DNA from 3 places in the Pseudoalteromonas sp. MMG024 genome. Region 2 is predicted to be linked to each of the others. Evidence: predicted binding sites of a transcription regulator. Region 2 holds the regulator's gene; each other region holds the start of a gene.
The links. The regulator sigma-54, encoded in region 2, starts transcription at its own class of promoters, with help from an activator protein. The targets are predictions, from matches to a motif close to GTTGGCACGNNNNTNGNNT.
Positions count from the first base shown of each region.

Region 1 (5,290 bases), on a different contig from region 2:
CAATTACGGCATTACCGCTCGATACTCGTATCAAAACACGAACATGTCAGCGCGAGTTGCAAGTAAGTGCCGCAAACCCTATCAATACTAATCGGCAATCTACTATAAAAATTAAGTGTTTAGATCAAAATAATTGGCAAGTTTTTGTGCATGTGAAGCAATTGGAGCTCGTTGAAGTGATTACGGCAGCACAAGGGATCAGTAAAGGGCAACGAATTACCGCACAACATTTAACCAGCAAGCAAGTTGCAAAACACTTAACGCGTTCGAATCAATTTAAATCGAGTACTAACTTAATAGGTAGCCGGAGTAAACGAAATGTTCGTACGGGACAAACTATCAACTACAATTATATTTGTACTATTTGTAAAGGCGATAAAATTACTATTTTGGCAAGCTTTAAAGGCATGACAATTAAAACGCAAGGTGAAGCGCTTGAAGATGGCCGCATAGGCGACAACATTAGTATTCGCAATGTAAAATCTAAAAAGAAAATTCAGGCAAGAGTTTTAAACACTGAGCTGGTAAAAGTCACAATTTAACGCTGTACTCTAGTAGAAATTTCAGGTTAAATAAGAGGTTACAAATTTAATAAAAATAGTGCATTTTTTATTAAAGGTTGTACCCGAGATGCCGATACATAAGATGTGAAATCTTAGTAGAGAGAACTGTCATGGTTAATCAAATAAATCAAGGCTCAAACAGCCAAGCAAACGTCAGGCTTGAAAGCTCTAAGCAGCAAGCGTCTGAAACTGCTAATAAACAAGTGCAAGTGAATACTGCTACGGCAAAAGCAACTAGCGATTCAGTGAGCATTACACCGCAAGCTCAACAGCTTAAAAAGCTAAATGAAAAAGCGGAGCAATCATCAGGTATTGATGAGAAAAAAGTAAACGAGCTGAAAAAAGCGATCGCTAACGGCGAATACAAAATTGACGCAGAGAAACTTGCTGAAAATATCAATAAACTTGAATTTAAACTTTTCGGTCGATAGTTTATGAATCTAGAACAGATATTAGCGCAACAACTTGATGAGTTGAATACTATGGCTGACATCCTAAAGCAGGAATTAGAAGCTATAGTTGCGCGCGATCATGAATCGTTGATATCTGTTGTTGAAAGCAAAGTTACATCGTTGCAGTCAATTCAGCAACGTGACCAACACATTGCCAAATTAATTGATCAAGACGGTATTAATAAAGCTGAATACCAGCCAACAATCAACCAAATTAATCAGGTATTAGTTGACTGCAAAAAGCAGAATGACGTGAATCAAGTAGCAGCAAATCAAAGCCAGATTGCTTCACAAAAATTAAAAAATATCTTGTTTGGTAAAAGTCATACCGGATACGACAAAACGGGCAAATCTTTCTCTCTACCTAACCCGATTGCTCGCGGGCTAAAAGCGTAATCTGAATTTACTAAAAAAAAGTAACCTGCTAGTAGTAGGTTACTTTTTTTACGTTTCTTGGTTTTGTTTGACCAATGTATAAGTCATGTACCAATTTCATATCTAGCTCAACTTCTGTCGCATACGTATCACCCACAGCGTAGCTTTTGGTCACTTTCGCACCACGTACAACACCTTGCACACGTACTTTCAAAGTATCATTACTAGCGATTAGGCCTTTAACGCTCGTTTGCGCGTCAACTTTTTGTCCGTAAACTTGTTCCGCAAGCTCACGATAAGCCTCAAGCTTTGATGCCTTCATTGCCATAATCGATTTTTGCTCTGTTGTTGTACCCGGTTGCAAACTGATCGGTGCATACCCTACCGCATACAGCACTGGGTAGTTATCTGGTGTTTGGTATTCATATTCAATATGTTTATCAAACAGTTGGCTACAGCCACCTAATAAATATAAGCTCGTTACCAGAGTTGATGTTTTGAAAATTGATTTCAACATGTTGCCACCATACAAATGCATATTAAATTTGAATTAGCAATTTTCGCGCCACTGTATAGTTTGGTACAGAAATTGAATATACAAACTAAGGTTTAAATTGAGAGCTGCGCTATGCGACATCTAGTATTACTTCTTTTTATTGTGAGCTTTTCGTCTCATGCAATTTGGTATGAATCAACCGGCCAAGCCAAAATACGCAATGGTAATGCTGAACAAGCTCGAATGATGGCAACCGAAAACGCTATTCAGCAAGCTCTACTTTTTTCTGGTGCGCAAGTGACTAGTCTGCAGCAAGTGGTAAATGGTATTTGGCAAACACCAAGCACCCAAGTTTACTCCCATGGCGCAATCGATCAGATTGAAGTAATTGATGAGATTCAATCAGACAACACGCTCTCAATTACACTTAGGCTTGATATTTTAGACAATAGCGAGACTTGCCAAAATTCATCGATTAAAAAGAATGTGGCTCTAACAAGAACCGGTTTTAAAACTCCGAGCCATGCAACTTATGGTCAAATTTTTGAATTACCAAAAGCATACAGCGAAAAGCTCGCAAAGCATTTGTATCAGTTTACCCATTTATTCAACACAAAAGCCGATATAAATCGTAAACTTAATACCAAAAACCTGTTTACCGCGCATTTTGATGCCAACTCAAGCGTCCTTATTCAACAAATTGCCGACCAAAATAACAGTCAATTTGTCTGGATATCGCAAATAGAAGACCTATCGCTTGGTGAGCAACAGAGTTCATCGTTAGCATTTTGGCAAAATAAAGCTTATGAACGTTTTTTCTCGATAAATACGGCGCTATACAATGGCTTAACCGGCGAACTGCTGAAACAAACACACTACGATACATTTGCCACCTGGCAAACCAAAAAAACAGCCCGTATCGATGTGAACAGTGAAAAGTTTTGGACCATGCCTTATGGGCAAGCGATATCAGATATCAACTTAAAGCTTGGCCAAGATTTAGCAAGCTACCTTGCTTGTATTCCAGCGCAAGCACGTATTTTAAGCGTCGATCACGATACCGTGATCATTAGCCTTGGCGCTGAAAATAATCTAGTGAAAGGACAAAAGCTGCAAGTTGCACTGCGCAAAGGGTTTAATCAAAAGCAGCTTATTATTAATACTGATTACCAGTTGAGAGTCTCTCAGGTAAATCAAAACACTGCTATCGCTCAAGTGATAGGCGACAAACTACTCGCAAACGTACAAATTGGCGATTTGGTTACATTGGCAAGCTTCTAAGGGGCTAGAACCAAGAGAAGCTTAGCATTTAGTTTTAATAACCTGTTCTATTGTAAAATAACTCGGAGTAAACACGTAACCTTCAAGAAATACGTTAATCACGCTGCTACATAACAATAAAAGATAGCTCGATTTAAACAACCGCTTGATATCGTTCAAATAACAATTAAAAAAGACGAGTTAAAACTTAATAGGCGTTAATGGCGTTCCCGGCAGGAGTCGAACCTGCGACCCTTCGCTTAGGAGGCGAATGCTCTATCCAACTGAGCTACGAGAACAATATCATTTATTCAAGATTATCAAAGAGTAAAAAGAGAAAGCAATCAACTTATAGGAAACAACAGTTTACCTTTGCGTGCTATTCATCAAATGCAACACTGTATGGGATTGTGTATTTGGCGCTGGCTATTATACGCTGGTCACTCAAGCTAGTAATGCGAGAGTTAATCACCACACCGTTACTTTTATATAGTAACGTACCACTTAACACGGCATTTATAACACCTTGAGAGTTTAGTTGCTTAACATCACGAGAATATGTGTAATCACCATTACCATCTATGCGAACAACTGGCATGACTTTATGATCTACTACATTTAAACCATATGCCTGAACTTCTGTCAGCATCGATTCAGCAAGTTGATTTCCAAATCGACTTGCATACTGTAGGTTATCATCTAAATCGACAAATGATGTTACGGCTAAGCGAACCAGTTCTGGCTCTGCATCAAGGTTAGCCATCAATTTCATTGCGATTTGTTCCGCATATTCATCAAGCAAATAGTCATTAATTGGTGCAATTCGATTCGCTGGTTGATGTTGTGCAACAGGATACACTTTCTTCTGTTCTTGAGATTGTTGCACTGTAGTTTGACAACCAGAAGCAAGTATTGCTACTCCCGCGATTAAATGTTTCATAAATGCTGCCCTAACCTTTTCGTAACGGAATACCATCGTTGTTTTTGGTATTTTGCAGTGACTTTATCGCATAATCAGGCACGAGCCCTTGCGCTGACGCCACGACTGCTTTTGATTTTATGCCAATGATTCGTGCATTGACTAAATATCCCTTCTGATGCTTCGTTAGGGTACCTGATAACACATAATCTATTGGTAAATCCGAACGCAACTCCATGTAGTCCCGACTAAAAATATAGTCTCCTTCCGTACTCACTCGGAAAAAATCAGTGGTCTTGTAATCCAAAACAGGTAAACCTAGCTTATGAATTTCATGAATAAAACTTTCAGCAATCTGATTACCAACTAAATTAGTTTTTTGTAAATCACTATCAAGCAGCACAAAGCTAGTCACAGCAATTGGAGTGCTTTGGTTAACGTATTTAACATTATCTGCAAGTTGATGCATTAATCCTCGCACATAATGGTTAATATTTTTAATTTCTTTAACCGTCCCCTTATTCGCCATAAACGAATCCGCACTGTAAGCTTGAAAACGACTATCTACTTGCTCAGTTGTTTCGTCACTAGCTGCAACCGTTGTATTGTTGCCCAATGTAGTACATCCAACCACAACAGCAGCTATTGAAGCGACTCCGATTGATTTAACCATGCGAACCTTCATTAGTATGTACTCCTATAAAGTTTTCCATCACGTAACGATATCTTGCTTTGCTGCCAATTAACGTTAGCTGGGAACATTTCGGTTGCTGCCGAAACAACCCGTTTATCAGATAAGTCTATTAATCTTGCACTCACTAAAAAGCCCGTTTCAATCTTGCTGATTGTACCTGTTAAAAAATAATCAACAGCCAAGTTGTCAGACAACTGTGATTTGTCGCGTGTCAGCATAATGTCTTGGGTATCGACAATTGTGATGTATTCTGAAGTTTTAAATTCTATAACGCTTGCACCAACTTGCGTAAAAAGTGTCTGAAGACTTGCTTGAACTTGATTGCCAAGAGTCAACAATTGCGGGTCTTGTTTGTCTTTAAGATCTTGCTCTGGCAAGAAGGTCCCCACTGCAATACGATTGTCTGCATTTAACTTAGGCATGGTATCAAACATAGTTACGGCAAGCTGCTTTGCAAAGCTATGCACATTTCGTTCAGATACATTGGTTTGATTAAATACTTTAGCTTCAATTGGCTCTGTGATTACAGGC
Region 1 covers NZ_JAKFZO010000008.1:76,449-81,738, reverse strand. Annotated here, with positions in the region: gene flgA (flagellar basal body P-ring formation chaperone FlgA) at 1-542, shown strand, start outside; gene flgM (flagellar biosynthesis anti-sigma factor FlgM) at 674-994, shown strand; gene L1068_RS09330 (flagellar protein FlgN) at 998-1,411, shown strand; gene L1068_RS09325 (LPP20 family lipoprotein) at 1,440-1,907, opposite strand; gene L1068_RS09320 (flagellar assembly protein T N-terminal domain-containing protein) at 2,019-3,167, shown strand; tRNA gene L1068_RS09315 (tRNA-Arg) at 3,369-3,445, opposite strand; gene L1068_RS09310 (FlgO family outer membrane protein) at 3,526-4,086, opposite strand; gene L1068_RS09305 (FlgO family outer membrane protein) at 4,097-4,750, opposite strand; gene L1068_RS09300 (FlgO family outer membrane protein) at 4,750-5,290, opposite strand, start outside.
Region 1: L1068_RS09325 (LPP20 family lipoprotein) is a predicted target of sigma-54. The motif match lies at 1,942-1,960, and genes of this name have one in related genera.

Region 2 (5,290 bases):
TTGCGAGGCGATAGGGTCGAGCAGTTTTTTCTCGGCTTCAATAGCTTCTTCAAGGGAGATATTATTCAGTGATAACGGATGCAAGCGGCGCGTTTCTGAAAAGCGCTTAATTAGCGTGCTATCATCACTATCAAGGTAAAATAAGGTCGGCGTTGCAAAACCAGGTAAATAGTCGAGTACTTCTTCTATCTCCTCTGGCTCTTTAGTCATATTGCGAGCATCAACACTCACTGCAATTTTATCGTATTTATCTGAAACTGAGCGGATCAACGAAGGCAATAAATTGACAGGAATATTGTCGACAACATAATACCCGAGATCTTCCAATACTCTGAGTGCGACTGTTTTTCCTGAACCAGAACGACCACTGACTAAAATAAGTTGCACTTACATCTCCCTTAGTTAACTCGCCTCACTACTAATGATTTGATATAGCTGATGATTATTTTCAGCGTGACGTAGTTGACGGCAAAACTGCTTATCTTTTAGTTTATCAGCGATGGTGGCTAAAGTCTGCAAATGTTGCTGGCACTTTTGTTCTGGTATGAGCAGTACGATAAAAATATCAACGTCTTTATCGTCAATGGCATCAAACGGAATAGGTGACTGATTTACAATTAAAAAGCCAATGGTATTTTGTAGGCCATCAATGCGGCCATGAGGAATGGCGAGGCCTTTACCAATACCCGTGCTACCTAGCTTTTCGCGTTGCAGTAAGGCTTCAAGAAACTCTTGAGAAGTAATATCAGGGGCTTGCTGATGGGCAAGGTCGCTAATAAATTCAAACAGTCTTTTTTTGCTATTAAAAAGGACCGCGGTTTTAGCGCAGTCCTCAGCAATAATATCGGTTAATTTCATTTTAGTGGCGAGAAAGTTTCTCTTTGTGCTTAATTACTTGGCGGTCTAGTTTGTCGACCAGGCCATCGATTGCTGCATACATATCTTGATGCTCGGTAGAGGCAAACAATTCGCCACCGTTAACATGCATAGTAGCTTCTGCTTTTTGTGATAGTTTTTCAATATCTAGAATAACGTGCACGTTATTTATATGATCAAAATGCCTCTCTAGTTTTGCAAATTTGTTAGTGACATAGTCTCTTAAAGAATCAGTAATTTCTACGTGACGACCTGTTAAGTTTAATTGCATAAGCATTTTCCTTCTATTTGGTCTAGATCAGGCTCTTGCGCTGATTAGACGGTGGTATGGATAGCGACTCACGGTATTTTGCGATAGTGCGTCGCGCCACTTTAATTCCTTGTTCTGCTAGTAAGTCGGTAATCTTGCTATCACTTAATGGTTTAGCAGGATTTTCCGCCGCAACTAGCTTTTTGATCAGTGCTCGAATCGCGGTGGATGAACACTCACCCCCATTTTCCGTGCTAACGTGGCTTGAAAAAAAGTATTTAAGCTCATAAATGCCACGTGGTGTATGCATGTATTTTTGCGTTGTTACACGCGAGATAGTCGACTCATGCATCTCGACCATTTCGGCAACGTCGTTTAAAACCATAGGTTTCATTGCTTCGTCACCATATTCAAAGAATGCCTGTTGTTGTTCAACAATGCAATTGGCTACTTTTAATAAAGTATCATTGCGACTTTCTAAGCTTTTAATAAACCATTTTGCTTCTTGCAAATGGTTGCGAATAAACTGGCTGTCAGTGCTTGATTTCATCGAGCGAGTAAGCGCAGCGTATTGTTCATTCACGCGGATCTTTGGCATGCTATCGTTGTTTAAATCAACGCGCCAGCGTCCTTTAATTTTCTTTACTGAAACATCGGGAACCACGTATTCAGGTTCTTCTTTTATGATGCTTTCAGCTGGCTTTGGATTAAGGCTATGTATTAATGTTAAGACTTCTTTTAACTCAGGCTCCTTGAGTTTAGCCTTCTTCATTATTGTACGATAATCACGTAACCCTAAAAGTTCCATATGGTTTGAGATTACGCTCTTTGTTTCGTTTAGCCAAGGGGTATTTTTGTCGTACTGATTGAGCTGGATCAATAAACATTCTTGTAACGAACGCGCAGCAATACCAACAGGATCAAAGAGTTGAACGCGTTTAAGTACCGCTTCAACTTCGTCTAGTTCAATTTGTTCTTGGTCGTCAGATTGCTGTACCGCTTCTAAAATTTCTTCGCTACTTTGTGTTAAATAACCCGAATCGTCTACCGCTTCAACAATTGTGGTTGCGATCATCTCGTCGGTGTCGCTGAACGGCGTTAAGCGTAATTGCCACATCAAGTAATCTTGCAATGATTCGCTGGTAGAGCCTTGATATACAGTATCGTTGTCAGGAGCTGGGGCGTTACTGACAGAAACAGGTGCGGCGCTGATATAATCATCCCACGACACATCCATAGCTAAATCTTCAGAAATATTCTCGTTGCTAAGTGCGTCGCTTGATTCAATTTCACTTTGGCTTGGCGCTGCTTCAATATCATCGCCGTTTAATGATTCGTCTTTGTTTGACTCAGTGTTTTCGTTGTTTTGTTTATCGTCACTGTAGTCAATGTCTTCTTCAAGTAAAGGATTGGCATCAAGCGCTTCTTGAATTTCTTGCTGCAAATCTAACGTACTCAGCTGCAACAAGCGAATAGCCTGTTGCAATTGTGGAGTCATTGTTAGTTGCTGCCCAAGGCGAAGCTGTAAAGATTGCTTCATGTAGTTATTCTAATCCTTCTTTCGATTTCAAGCCGCTAGTTAACAATTCAATTCCAAAGTTAAGGCCTATAACTATTACTATAGTCTGAATTGTTCACCTAGGTATACATCGCGTACTTTTTGGTTGTTTAAAACGTCTTCAGCCGTGCCAGATGCGATTAATTCGCCGTGAGAAACAATGTAGGCTTTTTCACATACATCTAAGGTTTCACGCACGTTGTGGTCTGTTATTAACACGCCAATGCCGCGATTTTTCAAATGCTCAATTATTTTCTTTATATCTATCACTGAAATAGGATCAACACCAGCAAAAGGTTCATCTAACAGGATAAATTTGGGGTTTGCGGCTAATGCGCGCGCAATTTCCACACGACGACGTTCACCGCCCGACAATGCCATACCCTGTGAATCTCGGATATGGCCAATGTTAAATTCTTCTAATAAATCATCGAGCGCTTCTTCGCGTTGCACACGATTAAGTTCTTTGCGTGTTTCTAGAATCGCCATGATGTTTTGATACACAGTAAGCTTTCTAAAAATCGACGATTCTTGCGGTAAATAGCCTATACCTAAACGGGCGCGACTATGCATTGGTTGCAATGTAATGTCATTATCATCAATGCGAATAACGCCATTGTCGCTCGGTACTAAACCAACAATCATGTAAAAGGTCGTAGTTTTACCGGCACCGTTAGGGCCAAGCAAACCAACAATGCTGCCAGCTTTCACTTCTAAACCAACATTTTTTACCACTTGGCGTGATTTGTAACTTTTAGCCAGCTTTTCGGCAATTAATGTGCTCATTGTCCGCCTTGTTCATTTTGCGTATTGATGATGGTTTTTACTTGGTTAGTTGAGTTTTCAGCTTTTTTAGACGTCACTGTTTCAGCTGCGCGATCATAGATGATGGTATCTGCTGACATCATGTCGCCATTTTGTTGAAATTTAGCGCCACCAGACATTGTAAATAATGATTTAGCCACATCGTAAGTGACTTTTTTAGCACTTGCGACAATGGTTGACCCATCTTCTTGTTCAGCACTAAATTTTACCGGGTCACCACTGGCAATAAGCAATTGCTGGTTATCTCCTAACTCAGCTCGTTTATGTGCTTCAAGGTAATCGGCGGTGATGGTCATGTTGCCATGCTTAATTTGTACATTATGGCGAAAAATACCGACATTTTCTTTTAAGCGAGCAGCTTGCTCATCGGCGTCAATCTCAAGTGGGTGCTTAAGTTTGATCTGCTCAGCGATAGCGTGTCCACTTGTGATACACAAAGTGAAGGCTAGTCCAGCGATTGACAGTAATTTCGTCATGTTATTGGTCATAATAAGTGGTCTTTGTATGGTTTATTAACTTAATAACTTGCTCTTCTAAATTAGCATTGAGGCCTTGTCCTTTAATTTCAAGTCCAGGACCTGTCATTTTTACTTCGGATTGAGAAGTCATTAGTTTGCTATTAATTAAATATTCTACACTTGCCGCTTCAATTGTATTGAGCATGATATTTGGCGTTAGACTTTTGGCAATAACGTTTTGTTCCAAAATGAGCTTTTCGTTATTGTAGAGCGTGGCCTCATCGGCTGTGAGTTGCCACACACCTTGTTCAGAAAAAATAGTAAATTGCGGTTTTTCAAAGTGGGTAAAACCTAAATCTTGATACATCGACATTTTTCGCGCCATTACTTTATGGCTAACAGTACCAGATTCATTAAAGTTGGTTTGTTTTAAGTCGGTTGCAATGTAATCAGGAATACTGGCAACGTTTTCAACAATCGGCTTTGGTTCTTTGGGTGTAAAGAAATAAGGCAACCAAAGCCAAACCATAGCAATGGTGAAAAGTATAGTAAGTGCAATACGCGCCGACATTAGCTGCTACTGCCTGCGTGGCTAAGTGTTTTGTCTTGGCTCAGCATAATTAAATCGGTCAGTTCTCTTACTGCGCCAAAACCGCCTAGCATGGTAGTTTTATAATCAGCGATGCGTTTTACCAGAGGGTGAGCATCATTGGTTGCTACAGCAAAGCCAACTAATTCCATTACGGGTAAATCAGGACTATCGTCGCCAATATAAGCAATGTTTTCGTTATCAAGTGATAGCGTGTTCTTTAAGTTATTAAAAGCGACAATTTTATCTTCTTGCCCTTGATAAATATGTTGAACGGTAAGGCTTTTCATGCGGTTTTCCACAATCTTTGAGTTGCGACCTGTAATTACCGCTACTTGTACGCCGCTGTTAATTAGTGACTTAATACCAAAACCATCTTTAGTGTGAAATGCTTTAAGTTCTTCACCATCATTACCAAGGTAAATGCGCCCATCTGAAAATACGCCATCGATATCGCAAATCAGTAGTTTAATTTTGCTGGCTTTTGCAAATACGTCAGTACTAGTTTGTGCATATAATTCGTTAAAAAGCTGTTGTGATAAAGTTAAACTCATAAAACACCTGCCTTAAGTAAATCCTGCATATTAAGTGCACCAATTGGCTGTTGTTGCTGGTCAACTACAAGCAAACCGTTTATTTTCTTTTGTTCCATTATGTTTAAGGCTTCAGCAGCAAGCATCGATTCATTTGCTGTTGTGCACTGTTTCGTCATCACTTCTGAAATAGCTGTAGCG
Region 2 covers NZ_JAKFZO010000005.1:159,745-165,034, forward strand. Annotated here, with positions in the region: gene rapZ (RNase adapter RapZ) at 1-387, opposite strand, end outside; gene ptsN (PTS IIA-like nitrogen regulatory protein PtsN) at 403-858, opposite strand; gene hpf (ribosome hibernation promoting factor) at 860-1,147, opposite strand; gene L1068_RS06560 (RNA polymerase factor sigma-54) at 1,170-2,666, opposite strand; gene lptB (LPS export ABC transporter ATP-binding protein) at 2,745-3,470, opposite strand; gene lptA (lipopolysaccharide transport periplasmic protein LptA) at 3,467-3,985, opposite strand; gene lptC (LPS export ABC transporter periplasmic protein LptC) at 3,987-4,538, opposite strand; gene kdsC (3-deoxy-manno-octulosonate-8-phosphatase KdsC) at 4,538-5,110, opposite strand; gene L1068_RS06585 (KpsF/GutQ family sugar-phosphate isomerase) at 5,107-5,290, opposite strand, start outside.

Region 3 (5,290 bases), on a different contig from region 2:
TTGCTTTTTTAACAATCACAAAGCCAAAACCCGGCACACCTTGAATACATTTGTTAGCAGAGCTGATAAGCACATCTATGTTAAGTTCAGCCATATCAAGCTCAATACCACCAAAGCTACTCATTGCATCCAATATAAAAGTTTTTTGGTGCTTTTTAGCAAGCGCGCCTATTTCTGCAATCGGGTTAAGCATGCCCGTGGTGGTTTCGCAGTGCACCATTGCAATGTGAGTAATATCACTGTGTGTTTGTAACTGCTCTTCAACCTCAGCCATATTTGGGAACTGGGTTTCATTTAAATTTATTACCTGCGCATTAATATTTAAGTAATTTGCAATTTCAGCGATGCGCTTACCATAAGCGCCATTATTAATAATAAGCAGTTTATCAGTGTTTTTAATTAAACTGCCAAGTGCTGACTCAACACTTGCAGTACCACTTCCTTGCATTAATACACTGGTATAATCGTGAGTGTTACTCGCAAGTGCCGTGAGTTTTGCACGGATCGCCTGCACAATCTCAATGTTATAGTCGTCATCCCAGGTACACCAATCTTTAAGCATTGCTTGCTTTACTGTATTGCTGGTTGAGAGTGGCCCCGGCGTCAATAACAAGTATTCATTCATTTCATCTTTTCCAATCTGGTATAGTCCAGATCATTTAAGCATAAAAATGACCTCGAATTATGAAACTTCAATGACAAATAACGGTTCGGGGTAAACCTTAGATAGGAGTTATTCGGCTTTTAGTGCTACAAACTGCCCATTAGTAAGTGATAAAAGATCACTTGGTTGAAGTTCAATCTCCAAACCGCGACGACCGGCGCTCACATAAATAGTAGATTGTGCTTTAGCTGAGTCATCAAGCAAGGTTTTAAGACGTTTCTTTTGTCCAAGTGGGCTTACGCCGCCAAGTACATAACCGGTTAAGCGTTCAACATCGAGCGGATCTGCCATTTTTGCTTTTTTTGCTTTACTCGCCTTGGCCACAGCTTTTAGGTTTAATTTTTGATCGACAGGAATAATCGCTACAACCAGCTCGCCATTATCTAAGCTCGCTACTAGCGTTTTAAACACAGTGGCCGCAGATACGCCAAGCTTTTCACTGGCTTCTAACCCGAAAGACGCAAAACTGCTGTCGTGTTCATACTGGTGTACGGAGAAATCTATTTTCGCTTTTTCTGCTGTTTTAATCGCTGGCGTCATGATTTTGCTCATAAAACTAAGATGTTATAAGCAGCTTACATAAGCCAATTCAAAAGCAAAAGCCCTTTTAACACGAAAATAGTGCGACCGTAAAAGTATTCATGTCCAACAAAAAATAGTTCAGGTCGCACTAGGGAGGGTTGATACGGGGTTATCCAGTGAATCTAGCGAATTCTTGTGGACTTAATTCGCCATTACTATCACGGTCTAAATGTGTAAATTGTTCAAGTAGTGCGTGATTGCGTTTCGCCTCGTCTACGCTGATGGTGCCGCTGTTGTCAGAATCGAACAAAGCAAACTCTTCATCTGCAACAGCTTTTACGGTGGCAAATAACATTACATACATTGAGATTGCGATAACTAAGGCTTTTTTCATTTCACTTCACTACTTGATTTAATAAAAAAAGTTGGACTCACTCGGCATACTGATTGACAAGGAGTTAAGTGAGCCCAACTGTAAAACGGGATATTTAAGAAGCTTTAAACTTATGACGCTTTAAACTTCGAAAATTCCTCTTTGCTTAACTCGCCACTGTTGTCTACATCTAAGTCAGCAAATTGGTGAACTAGCGATACGTTTTGCATTGCTTCGTCTTTGCTGATAGAGCCGTTACCGTCTGTATCAAATGTTGCGAAATCGTCTGCTGCAACTGCTGAGAATGAACTTGCGATAACAAATACTGACATTACTAATTTTTTCATTTGGAACTTCCTTTCATTTTAACTTTGAATATCTAAACTGATTGGAAAGTAGCGCACTTCCCTATTATTAAGTGGTAAGGCGTTTGTTAGCCTTCAAATGCTGCAAATTCGTCTTTGCTGATTTGCGCATCTTCGTTTGTGTCTAACTCTTGAAACACTTCAGCTACTTTGCTGTTTGCTCCCGCTTCTACTTCAGAAATGAAGCCATCTTTGTTAAGGTCAAGCTCATCAAATAATGTGTTTGCTTGTGTATTAAATGCTGCTACACCAAGTACTGCTGTTAAATATGCAATTGCTCTAATCTTCATGGGTATTTCTCCCTATATTTGGATGTCCGTTAAATTTTTGCTTAACGCAAAATACATTTGTTAAGCTAGTCTCGTTTTATGCTTTCGCATTGTCGCTAAGACTATTACAAACATGATGCCAACTTTTAAAAAAGCATATAAAACAAATAGATAGAATATTTTTGAGGCATTTCGTTCGAAAACCAGCTGTTTATTTGTTGCTAAATTGCAACAGCAGAACAGTCGATATATTTTTATCTATATAAAACAAATAGTTACATTGTCGCAATTTAGCAACAACTAATTTAATTTCTACTTTTAATCGAGCGAAAGCTGTTCGGTTCAGCCTGTATTTGCAAAGGTTTTTTTAGTGAAACAATTTTTTTCTCAGTCGTTACAAAAACAAGCGCTAGTCGCTATGTTAGTGGGCGTGCTTCCAATCGTATTGCTTACACTGTGGTATGCCACCAGCATCTCGAAACACCAGCAAGAAACACTTAGTATTTATGATGAAAATCAAGAACTTATACTCGAATACAATTATATAAAAGCAGACGTAAATGGCATTGAAAAGGCGCTCAAGAACAACCAACTTTTAAAGAGTGAACAATTACAAATTAGTATCGAACAAAAATGGCAAACCACGCAAAATCGCATCGAATTACTAAAATTAAAACTCGCGAAAAGTGATTTTGTTGCTAAATTGCAACAAGCGACATTATTGGACCCCAAAAGCGCTGACGAATTTGCTCAACTGGTGGCGCAACTTAAACAACTTGATGCCAACTTTGATGACACACTAGATACCCGTCTCGCAAATAAAAATGAACAGTTTAAGTCGTTACAAACCGAGTTTGTTGTTGGCCTTATTGTGTTACTGCCGATATTAGTGATTATTAGTTCGTTTTTAATCTTTCGCATTTGTCGTCAACTCAATCAGGTTGAAACCGTGTTATCAGATGTAGGTAAAGGGCAGTTAGATCAACCGATAAAATTATCAGGTAGCCATGAGCTGCAACAACTTGGCAGGCGACTAGACTGGCTTCGCTTGGCACTAAAACGCGTGCAACAACAAAAGGAAACCTTTTTGCGTCATGTCACCCACGAACTGAAAACACCGCTAGCCTCAATTAATGAAGGCAGTAGCTTATTAAACAGCGGGTTACTTGGTGAGGTAAGTGATAAACAAGGTAGAATTTTAACCATAATGCAGCAATCGGTAGAGAAGCTTGCGCGCATGATTAATGATTTACTTAATTACAGTGCAGCAAGCCACCCTGACGGACTACAACAGGTTACCTCTTTCAACACACTAGAAGAAGAAATTAACCGTCACTTAAGTGATACTATTGCGAATAAAGACATCGCTATATGTTGGCACATTAGCGCTACAAATAAGGTACCTCACTTACCGTGTAAATTGATCCTTACGCAACTAGTCAGCAATGCGCTAAATCATGCGACGAGCACAGTAGATATTTACATTAGACAAAATCATAATACCATTGAACTCAACGTGGCGGACGACGGACCAGGCATTAATCAAGAAGAAGCACACTTACTTTTTCAGCCTTTTTACCAAAGCGAACACAATAAAAACAAGCAAGGTTCTGGGTTAGGGCTTGCCATTGTGTCAGAATGCGTCAATCAATTAAAAGGCGATATCACATGGCAAGAAACAGACTCAGGTACAAACATACTAATTACATTCCCAAGCCAATGAAGATATTTAAACTAATTACACAGTTAAGTGCAGCACTGTTTATTGTCGCATGTACAAGTACACCACCTGTGCAAAATAACAGCGAACACACTCAGCCGACAACAAATAAGGCAGCAGAACAAACGCATCAACCAATTACCACAGTTATAAGCGCCTTACTTGCAAATTGTACTCAAGCGCCAACACGCCAAACTCTTGAAAACGAGGCGTTACAAACATTTATTAGTGAATACTGTACAACAACCTCTACCAACAAACAGTTAAAACTAATTGAGGACATTAAAGCCAACGCGTTATGGCCAAATGATTACGTGGTTTGGTTTGATTCGTTAACTTGGCATACGGAAAACTTACGAAAACAAAAGATCACTAACTTTTATTCAGATTCAAAAGCTCAAAAACACGAGCAACAATTACTCGAGCTGCAAAGGCAATTAATTGAACTTAAACAAAAGCTAGTCGACATTGAAAAGCAACGCCTTGAAACCTCTCTTTCAGAAAACAGAACACAATAAAGGACACCTATGAAACATTTGGCTAGCGCTGCCAATTTATTATTGGTTGACGATGACACTGCGCTTGCAGAACTGCTTGCGATTCGCCTTGAAGGCAACGGATATAATGTCACTGTGGCTGAAAATGGTAATCAAGCACTTGCCCTGTTAAAGCAAACCGCCATTGATTTAGTGATCACCGATTTTAAAATGGCGAATATGGATGGCTTTGCTCTTAATCAAGAAATCAAAAAATTTTACACTGGCATGCCGGTAATTATGATGACAGCACATGGTTCTATTCCCGATGCGGTAGATGCCATGCACCAAGGGTTTGTTAGCTTTTTAACAAAACCTATCGATAGCCAGCAAATGCTTGATGTGATAGAAAAAACGCTTGCCGGTAAAGTAAGCCAAAACAGCAGTGTTGAGCCAGATAACTTTCATGGCCTCATTTACCAAAGTGAAAAAATGCACCAATTAGTGCAGCAAATAAAAGCGCTGGCAAACAGTAAGGTCAATATCCTTATTCAAGGTCAAAGCGGTAGCGGTAAAGAAGTCGCAGCAAAAGCCATTCACTTAGCCAGTAATCAAGCCAACGGCCCTTTTATTGCTATTAACTGTGGTGCAATGCCAGGTCACTTGCTTGAATCAGAGTTATTTGGTCATAAAAAAGGAGCCTTCACAGGCGCAGTAAGCGATAAAGAAGGCCTAGTGCAAGCGGCCAATGGCGGTACCTTATTTTTAGATGAAATTGGCGATATGCCGCTTGATTTGCAAGTCAAATTATTACGGGTGTTACAAGAGAAAAAAGTTCGTCCAGTTGGTAGCCAAGTTGAACAAGAAGTCGATATTCGTGTAGTCTCAGCAAGCCATAAAA
Region 3 covers NZ_JAKFZO010000002.1:164,674-169,963, forward strand. Annotated here, with positions in the region: gene phnW (2-aminoethylphosphonate--pyruvate transaminase) at 1-625, opposite strand, end outside; gene ybaK (Cys-tRNA(Pro) deacylase) at 734-1,204, opposite strand; gene L1068_RS02535 (EF-hand domain-containing protein) at 1,356-1,580, opposite strand; gene L1068_RS02540 (calmodulin) at 1,691-1,906, opposite strand; gene L1068_RS02545 (EF-hand domain-containing protein) at 1,993-2,214, opposite strand; gene L1068_RS02550 (ATP-binding protein) at 2,564-3,916, shown strand; gene L1068_RS02555 (hypothetical protein) at 3,862-4,431, shown strand; gene L1068_RS02560 (sigma-54 dependent transcriptional regulator) at 4,441-5,290, shown strand, end outside.
Region 3: L1068_RS02545 (EF-hand domain-containing protein) is a predicted target of sigma-54. The motif match lies at 2,319-2,337, and genes of this name have one in related genera.